One region of the Kitasatospora sp. NPDC004669 genome, then DNA from elsewhere that is predicted to be linked to it. Evidence: riboswitches for the same ligand, from Rfam matches in the RefSeq annotation. Region 1 holds a riboswitch; each other region holds the start of a gene.
The links. A riboswitch is a leader RNA that binds a small molecule or an ion and turns the genes downstream of it on or off. The one in region 1 is predicted to bind cyclic di-AMP.
Positions count from the first base shown of each region.

Region 1 (5,100 bases):
CCGTGCTGGCCGCGCTGGACGTGCTCGGCTACGAGCGGCCGACCCGGCTGCGCCAGCGAAGCGCCGGGCTGATCGGGCTGATCACGCCGGAGCTGAGCAACCCGATCTTCCCCGCGCTGGCGCAGGTGATCGAGCAGGTGCTCAGCCGGCACGGCTACACGCCGGTGCTGTGCACCCAGACGCCGGGTGGGTCCACCGAGGACGAACTGGTGGAGATGCTGGTCGACCGGGGCGTGGCGGGCATCGTCTTCGTCTCCGGGCTGCATGCCGACTCCACCGCCGACCATGACCGGTACGCCCGGCTGGCCGGGCGCGGGGTGCCGTTCGTGCTGATCAACGGGTACAGCGAGCGGATCGACGCGCCGTTCATCTCGCCGGACGACCGGGCCGCGATGTGGATGGCCGTCCAGCACCTGGCCGAACTCGGGCACGAGCGGATCGGGCTGGCGGTCGGGCAACGGCGGTACGTGCCGGTGCTGCGCAAGATCGAGGGCTTCACCGCCGCGATGCGCGAGGTGCTCGGGCGCAGCCGGGAGGAGGCCGAGGAACTCGTCCACCACACGCTGTTCAGCGTGGAGGGCGGGCACGCGGCGGCCGGCGCGCTGCTCGACAAGGGCTGCACGGCGATCGTCTGCGGGAGCGACATGATGGCGCTCGGGGCGATCCGGGCGGTGCGGCAGCGCGGGCTGTCGGTGCCGCAGGACGTCTCGGTGGTCGGCTTCGACGACTCGCCGCTGATCGCCTTCACCGAACCGCCGTTGACCACGATCCGCCAGCCGGTCGAGGCGATGGCCACGGCTGCGGTGGACGCGCTGCTGGAGGAGGTCAGCGGGAACGCCGCCCAGCGCGGGGAGTTCATGTTCCAGCCGGAGCTGGTGATGCGCGGGTCCACCGGGGCCTGCGCGCGCTGAGCACCGGTACCGGACGGTCAATTGAAGGGCCCCGGAGGGCAGTTGCTCTCCGGGGCCCTTCGGCGTCCGCCCGCTCGCTTCGGCCGGTCAGCCTTCCTGGGCGGCCGGGCGGTCGGCGGTGAGTCGGTGGCCGTCGGCCGCGTCGCCGGTCCGGGTCTCGGTGCGGCGGCCGCGGGCCAGGTAGTCGCGCACGACCAGTTCGACGGCGTCCTGCGGGTTCTTGGTGCCGGAGAGCAGCATCGCGTCGATCGCGAGGTTCGCATCGAGTGTGATGGTGACCTGGGCCATGGTGACTCCTCCTCGGGTGCAGAGCAGCAGCATGCCCGTCGGGGCGGGCTTTCACCATGCGAATACGCGAACCCCCGGGGAGGAGTGACCGGACTCTCCCCGGGGGTGGCGGGTGACGGCGGAGGGATGACGGATGTCGGAATCCGTCATCCGCCGTCTGTCATCCGTCCGCCGTCATCCGCTACACGTCAGCTGCCGGCCGGCGGCTGCCGGTTCGCCGTTGCTCAGACCCGGCCGGCGAAGTCCGGGGCCCAGTTGGCGATGGTCTGCTCGCGGACGCCCGCGCTCGGGTTGGCCGCCTCGACGTACTTGCCGCCGCCGATGTAGATCGCGACGTGGTAGACGCCGGAGTCCTGACCGTTGTTCGACCAGAAGAGCAGGTCGCCCGGCTTCAGGCTGTCCAGCGAGACGTGGGTGCTGGCGGCGGCCTGGTCGGCGGCGATGCGCGGGATGTTGACGCCCGCGGCGCGCAGCGCGGCCTGGGTCAGGCCGGAGCAGTCCCAGCCGCCGTTGCCGGTGCCGCCGTAGACGTAGGCCTGGCCGACCTTGGACTCGGCGAAGGACACCGCGGCGGCCATGCTGCCGGTGGCGGCCTGGGCCGGGGCCTGAGTGGCCGGCTTCGCGGCCTGGGTCGGGGCCTGAGTGGCCGGCTTCGCGGCCGGGGCCTGAGTGGCCGGCTTCGCGGCCTGGGTCGGGGCCTGAGTGGCCGGCTTCGCGGCCTGGGTCTGGGCGGTCGGCTTGGCGTTCACGGCACCGCCGTTCGCGGCCTGGCCGGCCTTCTGGGAGCGGTTGAACCAGCTGAAGTCCGAGCCGGATCCGGTGGAGGAGGACTTGTCGGCCTGGGCCTGGTCGCCGTCACCGAAGGTCAGGCGCTGGCCGGGGTAGATGGTGTCCGGGCCCTCGGTCAGGGTGCTGCGGTTGAGGTCGTACAGCCGCTGCCAACCGCCCTGGACGTTGTGCTTGCCGGCGATCGAGGAAAGCCAGTCGCCCGCGACGACGGTGTAGTCGCCGCTCTGGGCCTGGGCCTGAGGCTTCTGCGCCCGGTCGCCGTTGGCGGAGTCGGTGGAGGACTGGGTCTGCTCCTGGGCGGGCGCGGCCGGCTTGGCGGGCTTCGCGGCCGGGGCCTGGCTCTGCGTGGGCTTGGCGGCGGGCTTGGCGGCCGTGGCGGCGGAGGTGCCGACGGCGGCCGGGGCACCGCCCTTGGTCAGACCGGCCTGGATCGAGCAGACGGGCCAGGCGCCGGGGCCCTGCGAGGCGAGGACCTTCTCGGCGACGGCGATCTGCTGGTCCTCGGTGGCGAGGTTGGCCTCCGGGGCGTACGCGGCACCGCCGAAGGCGGCCCAGGTGCTGGAGGTGAACTGCAGGCCGCCGTAGAAGCCGTTGCCGGTGTTGATGGCCCAGTTGCCGCTGCTCTCGCACTGGGCGACCTTCTCCCAGGTGGCGACGGAGGCGGCGTTGGCGGTGCCGGTGGTGAGGCAGGGGACGGTGAGGCCGACGCCCGCGACGCCGAGGGTGGCGATCACGCGACGGGTACGGCTGGGCAGGCGGGTGCCGTTGGTGGGCAGCATGAAGACGCGGTCCTCTCCCACGCCTGCGAGGTGAGCTGTCGGATTCGGGCCGGAGTTGCCCGGCCGCGCTGTGGGCGCGGCTTCACCCCTAGCCCTGGACCGTTCCGAGGAACTGCCCGGGGCGACTTACCTGTGGTTCCCCCGCTCCTGCCGTGGTGCGTTTTCGCGCTGCCAGGACATCCGACGGCAGGACTCGGCGTTGCGGATGAACTGGGTTCGTGTGGTCACGAACGGGGAGCACGTTAAGCAGACTTAAGTTCAAACTGCAAATATCTGTGATGCGCATCACGGTTTAGTGGAAATTGCCAAATCGGACACGAATCATGATCATAAATGATCATTTTCCGGCAATGTGGCTGTGGATTCCCGCAATTGTCTTCGCCTCAGGGGTGAGGTGACGGAGCGTGGAAGCGTGCGACAGCACGCCCGGCTCGGCGGGGGAGTGGTCGTGATTCGAGTGCCGGAATGCGCGCCCGGCATTCCCGCCCAAAAGGTGACATAACGGACATGTCGCACCATTGTTCTCCTAATTCCCGTAATTCCCGTACCGGGACAAGCGGCAGGCGCGGGGTGAGGGCGGGAGAAGCGGGCATGCCGAAGGGCCCGGAACGAAGCCGTTCCGGGCCCTTCGGCGCGCGCGAGTGCGCGACGGTCGTCACTGGCCGCCTGCTAGGCCTCCAGGGGCCCCTGGGTGGCCGCGTGGGCGCCGCGCGAGCCCTCCTCGGCCCCGGCGGCGGCCGCGGCCTCCGCCTCGGCCCGGGCCAGCTCCTCCGCCGACGGCGCCGGCAGCGCGGCCAGGTAGGTGGAGGCGATCAGCTGGCCGACGGTCGGGTAGGCGCCCAGCGGCGCCGCCGACGGGCAGCCGGTCTCCTCGGCGGCCGTGGCGAGCAGCTCCGAGTCGGCCTCGGGCCCGATCACCAGCGGGGCCAGCGCGGGGCGCTGGGCTCCGGTCTCCTTGAGGTGGTTGACGGCCGCGGCCACCGAGCCGGGCACGTCGAGCGCCGCGGCGACGACCGGGACGGCCAGTCGGGCGGCCAGCAGCACGCCGGTGATCCCGGCCGCGGCGGCCGCGTCCTCGCCGCCGACGGTGGTCAGGACCACGCCGTCCGCGGCAGTCGCGATGGCGAACAGCCGGGCCCGGTCGGCCCGGGCCAGCCCGGCCTCGGACAGTCGCACGTGCACGGCCTCGGCCAGCAGTGGGTGCGGGCCCAGCGTGTCGGTGACGGTCGCGCCGTGCTCGGCGGCGAGGGCGTGAAGTTCGGTCAGGAAGCCGTGCGGCCCCGGTACCAGCGGCACCACGACGGGCGTGGGCAGGCCGGCCTCGGCGGCCACGGCCAGCAGCTCGGCGACGGTGCGGTCGTCCCCGTCCCCATCCGCGCCCTCGGCGCCGTCCGCCGGGAGGTAGCCGACGGCGGCCTGGACGCCGGTGTGCTCGCTGCGGACGATCGACAGCAGTTCCTCGACGACCGAACGGGACTCGGGCCCGGCGGTCGCGGGCACGGCGAGCACCAGGGCCGGCGAACCGGTGGGGATCTCGGGGCGCTCGGGGCGACGGTGGCGCCCCCGCGCACGGGAGCCTGGAGTACGGACGGGCAGTGGCGCGCCCGGGATGGCTGCGGTGCTCATGCCGGAGATCGTAGGACATCTGCCCGTCAGGCCTGCAGTCGGCTGCCGTACGGGTTTCGGGTGGTCGCGGTGCGGAGGCCGTGTCTCCGCCGCGCCGGTCCGGGCGATTTGCCTACAATCCGGACATTCCTCGCCCAATCCCCGCGTGGATGTCGGCAGTTGCCCTGACGTGCCGCACGGGGTGTCCAGTTGCACCTGTGGCGCGTGAGATGTCTCACAGCCGGAGAGTGGCCTGACGGAGCGTCACAGAGGTGCGACTCCCGGCGTTCGAAGATCAACATTCAGCGGGGGGCCGCTCACGGCCGGTTATCGACAACCCGTCGATTCAGTCGACTATGTCCGCTTACGTACCGCCAGGAGAAGGGGCCGTGAAGAGTTCGAGGCGGCTGGTAAAAAGCCTCGTGCACCTGCAATGTCCCGTGCTGATGCACGTGCACTGCGGCTATCATCGCGTCAAGTGAGGCGTTGTGCCGGGCCGGTACGGGGCCGGTCCGTTCGTTCGGCGGTGCCGGGGCGCCGCGCTGGACGACAACTCCGGAGCTCTTCGGGAGACTTCTATGCACGACTCGCAGGACATGCACGGCTCGAACCACACCTTCAACGGGATGGCCGCCGCCGACCTCAAGGGGGTGGTCTGGCAGAAGAGCCGACACAGCAACTCCCAGGGCAACTGCGTCGAGTTCGCGGCCCTGCCGGGCGGCGACGTG
Region 1 covers NZ_JBEXKB010000083.1:13,989-19,088, reverse strand. Annotated here, with positions in the region: gene ABZW30_RS40130 (LacI family DNA-binding transcriptional regulator) at 1-911, shown strand, start outside; gene ABZW30_RS40125 (hypothetical protein) at 999-1,199, opposite strand; gene ABZW30_RS40120 (transglycosylase family protein) at 1,424-2,788, opposite strand; cyclic di-AMP (ydaO/yuaA leader) riboswitch at 2,775-2,976, opposite strand; gene ABZW30_RS40115 (hypothetical protein) at 3,437-4,393, opposite strand; gene ABZW30_RS40110 (DUF397 domain-containing protein) at 4,951-5,100, shown strand, end outside.

Region 2 (5,100 bases), on a different contig from region 1:
GGTGGGTGCCGCCGGCGCCCGCGCCGTCGTGGGCGCCGTCCCGGGTGCGGCGGGCCTGCTCCCGGACGGTGTCCAGGCGGGCGTAGAGCCGGTCGAGGTGGACCTGTTCGGTGCGCAGCGCCTCGGCAAGGGCGCCGCTGGAGTTCCCTGCGGTCGCTGGAGGTCCGTTCATTGATGTGGTATCCTTGCCGCGAGAAGTTTATGTAGTGTTACCTGATGGGCGTTCAATCGGCGTAGCCTACCCCATCCGCCGACGTCCGGCGTGACCTCGACTGTTAGGCTTGCGAAGCGTGAGCGCGAAGCCCCAGATCCCCAATGTCCTGGCCTCCCGGTACGCCTCGGCGACCCTGGCCCAGCTGTGGTCCCCCGAGCACAAGGTGGTCCTTGAGCGCCACCTGTGGCTCGCCGTCCTGAAGGCCCAGCAGGACCTCGGTGTCGAGGTGCCGGCCAACGCCGTCGCCGACTACGAGCGGGTGATCGACCAGGTCGACCTCGGCTCGATCGCCGCCCGTGAGCGGATCACCCGCCATGACGTGAAGGCCCGGATCGAGGAATTCAGCGACCTCGCCGGCCACGAGCAGATCCACAAGGGCATGACCTCCCGGGATCTGACCGAGAACGTCGAGCAGCTGCAGATCCGCCAGTCCCTGGAGCACGTGCGCGACCGCACGGTGGCCGTCCTGGTGCGCCTGGCCCGGCTCGCCGCCCAGCACTCCGAGCTGGTCATGGCCGGCCGCTCGCACAACGTGGCCGCGCAGGCCACCACTCTGGGCAAGCGCTTCGCGTCGATCACCGACGAGCTGCTGGTCGCCTTCCGCCGCCTGGAGGAGCTGATCGCCCGCTACCCGCTGCGCGGGATCAAGGGCCCGGTCGGCACCGCCCAGGACATGCTGGACCTGCTCGGTGGCGACACCCAGAAGCTGGCCGAGCTGGAGCGCCGGGTCGCCGGCCACCTCGGCTTCGACAACGTGCTGACCAGCGTCGGCCAGGTCTACCCGCGCTCGCTGGACTTCGAGGTGCTGACCGCCCTCGTCCAGCTGGCCGCCGGGCCGTCCAGCCTGGCCAAGACCATCCGCCTGATGGCCGGCCACGAGCTGGTGACGGAGGGCTTCAAGGAGGGCCAGGTCGGCTCCTCCGCGATGCCGCACAAGATGAACACCCGCTCCTGCGAGCGCGTCAACGGCCTGGCCGTGATCCTGCGCGGCTACGCCTCGATGACCGGTGAGCTGGCCGGCGACCAGTGGAACGAGGGCGACGTCTCCTGCTCGGTGGTGCGCCGGGTCGCGCTGCCGGACGCCTTCTTCGCCTTCGACGGCCTGCTGGAGACCTTCCTGACCGTCCTGGACGAGTTCGGCGCCTTCCCGGCCGTGATCGAGGCCGAGCTGGACCGCTACCTGCCGTTCCTGGCCACCACCAAGGTGCTGATGGGTGCGGTGCGCGCGGGCGTCGGCCGGGAGACCGGGCACGAGGTCATCAAGGAGCACGCCGTCGCCTCCGCGCTGGCGATGCGCGCGGGCGCCCGCGAGAACGAGCTGCTGGACCGGCTTGCCGCCGACGAGCGGATCCCGCTGGACCGGGCCGCGCTGGATGTGCTGCTGGCCGACAGGCTGTCGTTCACCGGTGCGGCCGGGGCGCAGGTCGCCGAGGTGGTCCGCCAGGTGGAGGCCGTCGCGGCGGCCTACCCGGAGGCGGCCAAGTACGCGCCGGCCGACATCCTCTAGGAGAGCGGCATTCCCTGACGATCCGTCAGCTCTGCGAGGGTCCCGCCGCCGTTCCGGTGGCGGGACCCTCGTGCGTCCGGGCGTGTCCGGGGTCGAGCGGCGGGGTCGTGGTGGCGCAGGGCCAGTCGCAGTTCGGCTCGGCCACCGGGTGCTCCTCGGCGGCGAGCACATTGCCCCGGACGGTGGCGAAGGCGATCAGCCCGCCGGCGGCCAGCAGACCCGCGCAGATCAGCATCGCGGTGTGGAAGGCGGAGTCCACCGAGGACGGCACCCGGTAGGCGTCGCCGCTCAGCCCGGCCAGCGCCGGGAGGGCGGCCACCGCGAGCAGGCCGGCCGCGCGGGCGGCGGCGTTGTTGACGCCGCTGGCGATGCCCGCGTGCCGCACCTCGACGGCGGCCAGCACCGTCGCGGTCAGTGGCGCGACCAGCAGGGTCATCCCGCTGCCCATCACGGCGACGGCGGGCAGCACGTCCGCCCCGTAGGAGGAGCCGGGGCCGATGCGCAGCATCAGCAGCACCCCGGTGGCGCACAGCAGCGGGCCGACCGTGAGCGGGATGCGCGGGCCGATCCGCTTGCCGAGGCGCCCGGCGCGCGCCGACAGCGTCAGCATCAGCACCGTGATCGGCACCAGGGCGAAGCCCGAGGCCAGCGGGGAGAAGCCGGAGACGATCTGCAGCTGCACCACCAGCAGGAAGAACACCCCGCTGAAGGCCGCGTAGACGCAGAGGGTGACCAGGTTCACGGCGGTGAACAGCCGGGAGGAGAACAGCCCGAGCGGCAGCATCGGTTCGGGTGTGCGGCGCTCGACGGCGACGAAGGCGGCGCCGAGCAGCAGGCCGATCGCGCCGGTGAGCCAGACGGCGGGGGACAGACCCTCCCCGGCGGCGGTGAGCGCGTAGGTGATCGCGCCGAGGGTGAGCGCGGCGAGCAACGCGCCAGGCACGTCGAAGCGGCCGGAGGCGGACTCGTCGCGGCTCTCCGGGACGTACCGGGAGGTGACGGCGACCACGGCGGCGGCCAGCGGCAGGTTCAGCAGGAAGATCCAGCGCCAGCCGGGGCCGTCCACCAGCCAGCCGCCGAGGAACGGGCCGACGGCCGCGGACACCCCGCCGAGGCCGGACCACAGGCCCACCGCCGCCGAGCGGTCGTCAGGACGGAAGACGGCCTGGAGCATGGCGAGCGAGCCGGGGGTGAGCAGTGCCCCGCCGATGCCCTGGACGGCGCGGGCCACGATCAGCACTTCGATGTTCGGGGCGGCGGCGCAGGCCGCGGAGGCGGCGGCGAACCAGACCACGCCGATCAGGAAGACCCGGCGCCTTCCGTACCGGTCGCCGAGCGCGCCGCCGAGCAGGATCAGGCCCGCCAGGGTGAGCAGATAGGCGTTCAGCGTCCATTGCAGGGACGCCAGGGAGGCGCCGAGGTCGGCGCCGATCCGGGGCAGGGCGACGTTCACCACGGTGCCGTCGAGCATCGCCATGCTGGAGCCGAGCACGGTTGCCAGGAGTACCCAGCGACCCTGCGCGGTGCCCAGGCGCAAGGTGCCGGCTGTTGAGGTGGCCACGGCCCGATCCTGCGCCCGGCGGGGCGTACGTGACAAGGGTCACCGCGTGGCGTGTCCGCGGCGAGCGGTGCGTGAGCGCACGGTCACGCTGGAGTGTGGAGATCGGCGCAGGGTCGTGGATCAGTGGCGCCCGGTGAATGGATTGTGCACGCACCGTGGGATGGGTCATGCGGAGGGTCACCACCCTCCGGGGGAATATCGCCGGTTCAAGAGATCGACATTGCTTCACCCGAACGGATGGGTTTTAGTTCAGCGACCGCCCGGCCAGCCCGGGTGGATCCACCGGGTGGAACGCCGAGTCCTGCCGCTGCCCGATGGTTCGAACTGAGCTCTGTACGGCAGGAGCGGGGGACCCACAGGTAAGTCGCCGGACGGGAGTTCGCGCTTCTCAGCGCGAACGTCCAGGACCGGCTCGGGGTGAAGCCGCGCATGCGGCCGGGCAACTCCAGCCCGAACCCGACAGCTCACCTCGCAGGCGTCGGAGAGGAAATCCATGCCTGCTCAGGCCCGTCGTATCGCCCTGCCCCGCTCCGCCCGCCTCGGCATCGGCATCGCCGTGACCGGTGTCTCCTTCGCCCTGCCGCTCGTGACCGCGATGGCCGCCCAGGCCTACACCGCCCCGGGTGCGCCGGCCGCCTCGGTCGCGCAGCACACCGCCGCCGCGGAGGCCGAGTCGGCCGCCCCGGCCGCCGTGTTCGAGAGCTACCGCGTCGTCGGCGGCGACACCCTGTCCAGGATCGCCGACGCCAAGCAGGTCGAGGGCGGCTGGCACGCGCTGTACGAGCAGAACCGCTCGGTGGTCGGCGCCAACCCGAACCTGATCTTCCCGGGCCAGCAGCTCTCGCTCGCGGCGGACGCCGCCGCCGCCGAGCCGGCAGCTCCGGCCAAGCCGGCCGCCCCGGTCACCCAGAGTGCCTCCGCCGCCGCGGACACCCAGCTGCAGGTCAAGACCGAGGCCGCCAAGCCGGGCGCCCAGCTCCAGACCCAGGTGCAGACCGCCGCCCCGGCCCGGGCCGTGACCGCCGCCCCGGCCCGGGCCGTGACCGCCGCCCCGGTCGCCGCCACCGTCGGCTACGTCGCCCCGCTGGCCAACCCGGTGCTGGGCGAGGCCTACGGCGTGGCCGGCTCGATGTGGGCTTCCGGCCACCACACCGGCCAGGACTTCGTCGCCTCCACCGGCACCCCGGTGCGCGCGGTCGCCAACGGTGTCGTGGTGAAGGCCGGCAACGGCGGCGCCTACGGCAACGAGGTCGAGGTCAAGCTCGCCGACGGCAAGTACGCCCAGTACGCGCACCTGTCGGTGATCGGCGTGAAGATCGGTCAGACCGTCACCGTCGGCCAGCGGCTCGGCCTCTCCGGCGCGACCGGCAACGTGACCGGCCCGCACCTGCACTTCGAGATCCGTACCGGTCCGGAGTACGGCTCGGACATCAACCCGGTCGCCTACCTGCGGGCGCACGGCGTCGCGCTCTGACCCTGCGCTGACCGCGGGTTTCAGGAACCACCGCTGTTGCGGGGCGAATCGACCGCCCGGGATGGTCATGTCGGGTGACCGCTCGACCGGGTGATCGCCGCATCAGTGGACATGGGCGCGGGACACGCCCAAGGCCGGCCCGGCCTCGCGAGGACTCCTCGTGGAGCCGGGCCGGCCGCTGCCGTTTCCGGCTCCGGGCGTGTTCGAGCGGTCGAACTGGGCGTCAACTCCTGCTGCCTTTGGCGAGATTCGTCGTCTTCCGGGTGCGTCCCCGGTCGCGCGATGCTGTCGGGCAGTCAGCGCCCGGCCCTTCTCCGGCCGGGCGGACGGGTGTGGGCGGACGA
Region 2 covers NZ_JBEXKB010000056.1:35,258-40,357, forward strand. Annotated here, with positions in the region: gene ABZW30_RS34580 (ATP-binding domain-containing protein) at 1-172, opposite strand, end outside; gene purB (adenylosuccinate lyase) at 282-1,721, shown strand; gene ABZW30_RS34590 (MFS transporter) at 1,747-3,282, opposite strand; cyclic di-AMP (ydaO/yuaA leader) riboswitch at 3,595-3,773, shown strand; gene ABZW30_RS34595 (LysM peptidoglycan-binding domain-containing M23 family metallopeptidase) at 3,776-4,756, shown strand.
Region 2: it holds a riboswitch for cyclic di-AMP, as region 1 does, so the genes downstream of both, ABZW30_RS34595 (LysM peptidoglycan-binding domain-containing M23 family metallopeptidase) here and ABZW30_RS40120 (transglycosylase family protein) in region 1, are expected to answer to the same signal.

Region 3 (5,100 bases), on a different contig from region 1:
TCTCGTGCACGCGATGCCGGCCCGTCCGGTTCTCGCCGTGCCTACTCCGGCCGCTGGGCGGCGCCGGAAGCCGGCCGGTCCGACTTCCCGTGCGGGTGGGGCTGGCGGCGCGGTGGATTCAGAGCCCTTCCACGTAGGAGGTCGATGGGCCCGACCTCCTACTCCTCCCCCTTCGGCCAGGTGTGGAGGCCGGTGGTGAGGGTGGTGATGAGGCGGTCGTGGGTGGTGGTGAGGTCTTCGGCGAGTTGGAAGGCGCCGGCGATGGAGAGCGAGGCGAAGCCGTGGGCGAGGGAGCGGACGGTGCGGGCGGCGTGGATGGCTTCGGGGCCGTCGAGGCCGTAGGAGCGGAGAACGGCGATGATGACGCCGACGAGGCGGGTGGCCGCGCGGGTGAGGTCGTCGTCGGGCCGGGGCGCCTGGGGGAGGGCGGTGTAGCGGTGCGGGTGTTCGGTGGCGTAGGCCTGGTAGGCGCGCAGGACGGCGCTGACGGCGTCGTCGCCGCTGCGGCCGACCGCGGCCCCGGCGAGCCGGTCGGCCAGTTCCTCGGTGACCCGGACGGCGATCAGCCGGCGCAGTTCGGTGAGGCCGCCGCTGACGTGCTTGTACAGGGAGGGGGTGGCCACCCCCGCGCGGGCGGCGACGGAGGCCAGGGTGAGGGCCTCGGCGCCCTGCTCGTCGATGAGGGCGAGGGCGTGGTCGACGACCTGGTCGGGGGTCAGTCCTACACGGGGCATGGGGTGGGGTTCTCCGTACGGGTGCGGGTGCGGGTGCGGGTGCGGGGGCGGATGCGAGTGCGGCGGGTTCAGGCGAGTTCGGCGAGGAAGGGCAGCAGGGCGTCCGCGACGGCCTGCGGGTTGTCGGCCATCGGGTAGTGGCCGGACCCTTCGATCATCACCTTCCGGGCGCCGAGCGCCTCGGCCTGCCGGTCGGCGACGGCCTCCGGGTCCGGGAAGTCGGGGTCCTTGCTGCCCATCAGGACGAGCGAGGGGCAGTGGACGGCCGCGCACCAGCCGATCGGCGCGGAGTCCCCGGTGACGTGTCCGCGGGTGGCGGTCTTGCGCCCGGGGGTGCGCAGGTCGGCGACCAGTCCGGCCACGTAGTCGTCGAGGTCGGCGGGGCGGGGGCCGGGGAAGGCCATCTTGCGCAGGTAGAAGCCCCAGACGGCCGGCCAGTGGACCATCGCGCCGCCCATCACGGACGCGACGCCCTGCATCAGGGCGCCGGCCCGGTACTCGACGAAGGCGTCGATCAGCGCGATCCCGGCGACCCGCTGGGGCGCGTCCCCGGCGAGCTTGACGACCGTCGCGCCGGTGTAGGACTGCCCGACCAGGACGGCCCGCTCGATGCCGAGGTGGTCGAGCAGGGCGAGGACGTCGGTGGCGACGGCGGCCGGGCTGTAGTCGTCCCAGGCGATCGAGGACTCGCCGAAGCCGCGCACGTCCATGGTGACGACCCGGCGCCCGGCCGCGGTGAGCAGCGGGTGCAGGTGCCGGTAGGCCCGGCGGCTGTCGAGCATTCCGGGGAGCAGGACGACGGGGGTGCCGTCGCCCTGCCGGGTGTCGTCGAAGGCGATCCGGCCGCCGGGGACGTCGAGGTACTGGGTGCTCGGGGTGATGGTGCCGTTCACGGTGGGCCTCCACGGGGTCGCTGCTGCCGATAGCCATAAAGCTATGGCTAATAGCCTTAGCTGTCAACCCTTCCGATCCCTCGATTCCCGGGGACTCAGGCCCCCTCGACCCTGAACGGATCGTGCTCGCTGAGCAGCTTCTCCAGTCGGGCCTGGTCGACCCGGGCGACGGTGTCCGACGATTCCTGCCGGTCCCGGACCACCTTGGCCAGCGTGAACGCGGAGGTGACGGTGTAGAGGAAGCCGATCCCGAGGAAGGCCCGGGTCCACCCGCCGACGGGCAGGTAGGCGATCCCGACGGCGAGGGCCGAACCGGAGATGGCGAAGGAGAGGACGGCCTGCATGTGGTACGCGGCCGTGGTGCGTGTCTGCATCGGTGCGCTCATGGCGCCAGGATGCGGCTGCGCGCCGTGGCCGCACATGAGTAGGAGTACTCAGATGGGCTGGGCGAATGGCGGGTGGTTCGCCGGCGTCCGACCACCTGCCCCCAGCCGTCCCGGGCGGATGGCTTGGAATCGGGGCGGCCTGGGATTAACGTTTGATAACGCAGCGCGGTCGTCAACGCCGTACCCAGACGGCACCGTGCGCCGTCGCCTAATCCCGCCGGCCGGCCTCCGGGCAGGTCAGGGAGCCGGGGAACCACGTTCCTTGGGGTGAATCGGCGGGGCTCCGGCCCGGCCGTAGGAGACCTTCCTGCTCCGAACCCGTCAGCTAACCCGGTAGGCGCGAAGGAAGGAAAGGAGCGCGCCTCCGTGGCGTCGACGCACACCCCGGCACACCCGGCCGGCCCCGCAGCCGGTACCCAGCTGCTCGACCACCCCGGCCCGGACGGCGCCGAGTCCGCCGATTCCTTCGCCCCGGAGGCCGAGGCCAACCGCCACCGGATGCCGCGTCAGACCCGTGGGGCCTCCCCGTTGCTCGGCGTCACCGCCGTTGCCGCCACCCTGGGCGCCACCGGCTTCGCCTCCGCGACCCCGGCCGCCGCGCCCGCCATCGAGGCCCCGGACGAGGCTCCGGTCGCCCTGACCGCCGACCCCGGCCTCGCGCTCGCCGCCCGCATCCAGCAGCAGGCCGACGGCCAGCGCACCGCCGCCGAGGAGGGCGCCCGCCTGCAGGCCGCGCAGGAGGCCGAGGCGAAGGCCGCCGTCAAGGAGGCCGAGGCCAAGCGCGCCGCCGACGAGGCCGAGCGCGCCAAGGCCGCCGCTCTCACCCTGCCGGTGAAGGACTACAACCTCTCCGCCCACTACGGCCAGAGCGCCCGCTACTGGGCCCACCTGCACACCGGCCTGGACTTCGCGGCCGACACCGGCACCCCGGTCTACGCGGTCGGCCAGGGCACCGTCACCTCGGCGGGCTGGTCCGGGGCGTACGGCTACCGGATCGTCGAGACCCTGCCCGACGGCACCGAGATCTGGTACTGCCACCTCTCCTCGATCATCAAGGGCGCCGGCCAGGTCGGCGCCGGCCAGCAGATCGGCAAGGTCGGCGCGACCGGCAACGTCACCGGTCCGCACCTGCACCTGGAGGTGCGCCCCGGCGGCGGCGCCCCGGTCGACCCGGAGACCTGGCTCCAGCAGCGCGGCCTCAACCCCTGACGGGAACCCCCGAGAAGAACCCCTGACGCAACGCCCGAGGGCCCCGGACATCCGGGGCCCTCGGGCGTTCACCGCGCCGGCTTCACTCCGCGGGCAACTGCGCCAGGTACGCGTCGATCTCCTCCTGCCCCGGCTCCGGCGCCAGCTCCGGGAACTCCTCCACCAGCAGCCGCGCCAGCCCGGGCACCGTCCACTCGCCGAACAGGTCGAGCGTGACCTCGGCCGCCGCCGCCTCGAACTCCCCGAAGTCCCCGGCCAGTTCGTCCGGCATCGGCCGCCCCAGCGCGTTCAGCTCGGCCAGGTTGCGGTAGCTGCGCCGCATCAGGCCCTGCTCCAGCAGCAGCCGAGCGCCGTCGGTGGCCATGCCGACCGACAGCAACCGGCCCGGCCCCCAGCCCTGTTCGTCCGGTTCGTCCAGCCAGCCGGCCGGTACCAGCGCCTCGTACGCGGCCAGCCGCTCCTCCTCGCCGAGTTCGGCGAAGCCGGCCAGCCAGTCCCGGACCGCCGCCCGGTCCGCAGTGTCCACCCCGTGCGCGTGCAGCAGTACGGCGTACAGCCGGGGCCAGGTGAGCAGGTCGGCGCGACGCAGCAGTCCGGCCGCGACCTCGCCCTGCCATTCGGCCTCGGCGTGCAGCCGCTCCTGGCGCTTGGCGTTGAGCCGCTTCGTCGCCCGCTGGTGGTCGATCAGCAGCCGTACGGCGTCGCCGTACGCGAGCGGGTCCTCGTCCGGCGCGGGTTGGACGTAGAGGTGGAGCCGCTCGTACAGCAGGTGCTCCACCGCGTTGGAGGTCAGTTCGGGCCAACCGTCGTGCATCCTGCTGTCGCCCAGTTCCAGCAGCGCCAGCACCGTGTGCAGCGGCGCCTCGGCCACCGGCGCGCGGTCCTGCTCGGCCGCCCAGGCGAGCAGGTCGGCGGCCCGGGTGCGCGGGGCGAGCCGCAGGTCTTCGTCGTTCATATTCCGAACGGTAGCCCGCCGGGCGCGGGTAGGGTCGGCAGCCATGGTCCCCGTACGACTCACCGGCCCCCGGCTCGCCATCCGCGAGTACCACCACACCCCGGAGGACGTGGACGCGCTGTACGCGCTGTTCGGCGACCCGGAGGTGACCCGCCACCTGCCCTTCGAGCCGCGGGACCGCGAGACCTGCGCCGACCAGATCGAGCTCTACCTGGAGGAGGCGATGGCCGAGGAGCGGGACACCTACCGGCTCGCCGTCTGCCGGCGGGAGGACGCCGAGGATCCGGCGGACGCGGTGCCGATCGCCCACGCCGGCCTCACCCTCGGCACCTACCGCTCCGCCCACCTCGGCTACGTGCTGGGCCGCGAGGTGTGGGGCCGCGGCTACGCGGGCGAGATCGCCGGGCTGCTGTGCGAGCTCGCCTTCGGCCCGCTCGGGCTGCACCGGCTGGCCGCCCGGGTCGACGTGGACAACCCGGCCTCGGCCAAGGTGCTCACCAAGCTCGGCTTCCAGTTGGAGGGGCGGGTGCGGCACGACCTGTACAAGGGCGGCGTCTGGTCGGACTCGTACCTGTACTCGCTGCTGGTCGACGAGTGGCCCGGCCCTTCGGCGCCGTCCTGACCCCGGAAGCGGACCGGAGCGGGGGTTAACCCCACCCCCGATCCGCCGGTCCCCCGGATGCCGCCCGAGCTGCGGTTCGACCAGACTGAAGGACGTCAGCGAGCACGAACGACCGCGAGATAGAGGGGCCGGGGGCCGGGAGATGAGCAGCAGCCGAAGCATGCTGGACCAGGAGTGGGACGTTCTGGGCGGTTACGGCGACGACGGCCCGAGCCCCGCCCGGGCCCGCCGGACGGAGCAGCCGCCGTCCTTCTGGCGGGCGCCGTTCTCCGCGTACTACTACCGGGAGATCGGCTACGCG
Region 3 covers NZ_JBEXKB010000034.1:24,428-29,527, reverse strand. Annotated here, with positions in the region: gene ABZW30_RS25985 (WHG domain-containing protein) at 159-734, opposite strand; gene ABZW30_RS25980 (alpha/beta hydrolase) at 803-1,627, opposite strand; gene ABZW30_RS25975 (YiaA/YiaB family inner membrane protein) at 1,723-2,013, opposite strand; cyclic di-AMP (ydaO/yuaA leader) riboswitch at 2,209-2,367, shown strand; gene ABZW30_RS25970 (M23 family metallopeptidase) at 2,380-3,222, shown strand; gene ABZW30_RS25965 (hypothetical protein) at 3,305-4,177, opposite strand; gene ABZW30_RS25960 (GNAT family protein) at 4,221-4,799, shown strand; gene ABZW30_RS25955 (sensor domain-containing protein) at 4,942-5,100, shown strand, end outside.
Region 3: it holds a riboswitch for cyclic di-AMP, as region 1 does, so the genes downstream of both, ABZW30_RS25970 (M23 family metallopeptidase) here and ABZW30_RS40120 (transglycosylase family protein) in region 1, are expected to answer to the same signal.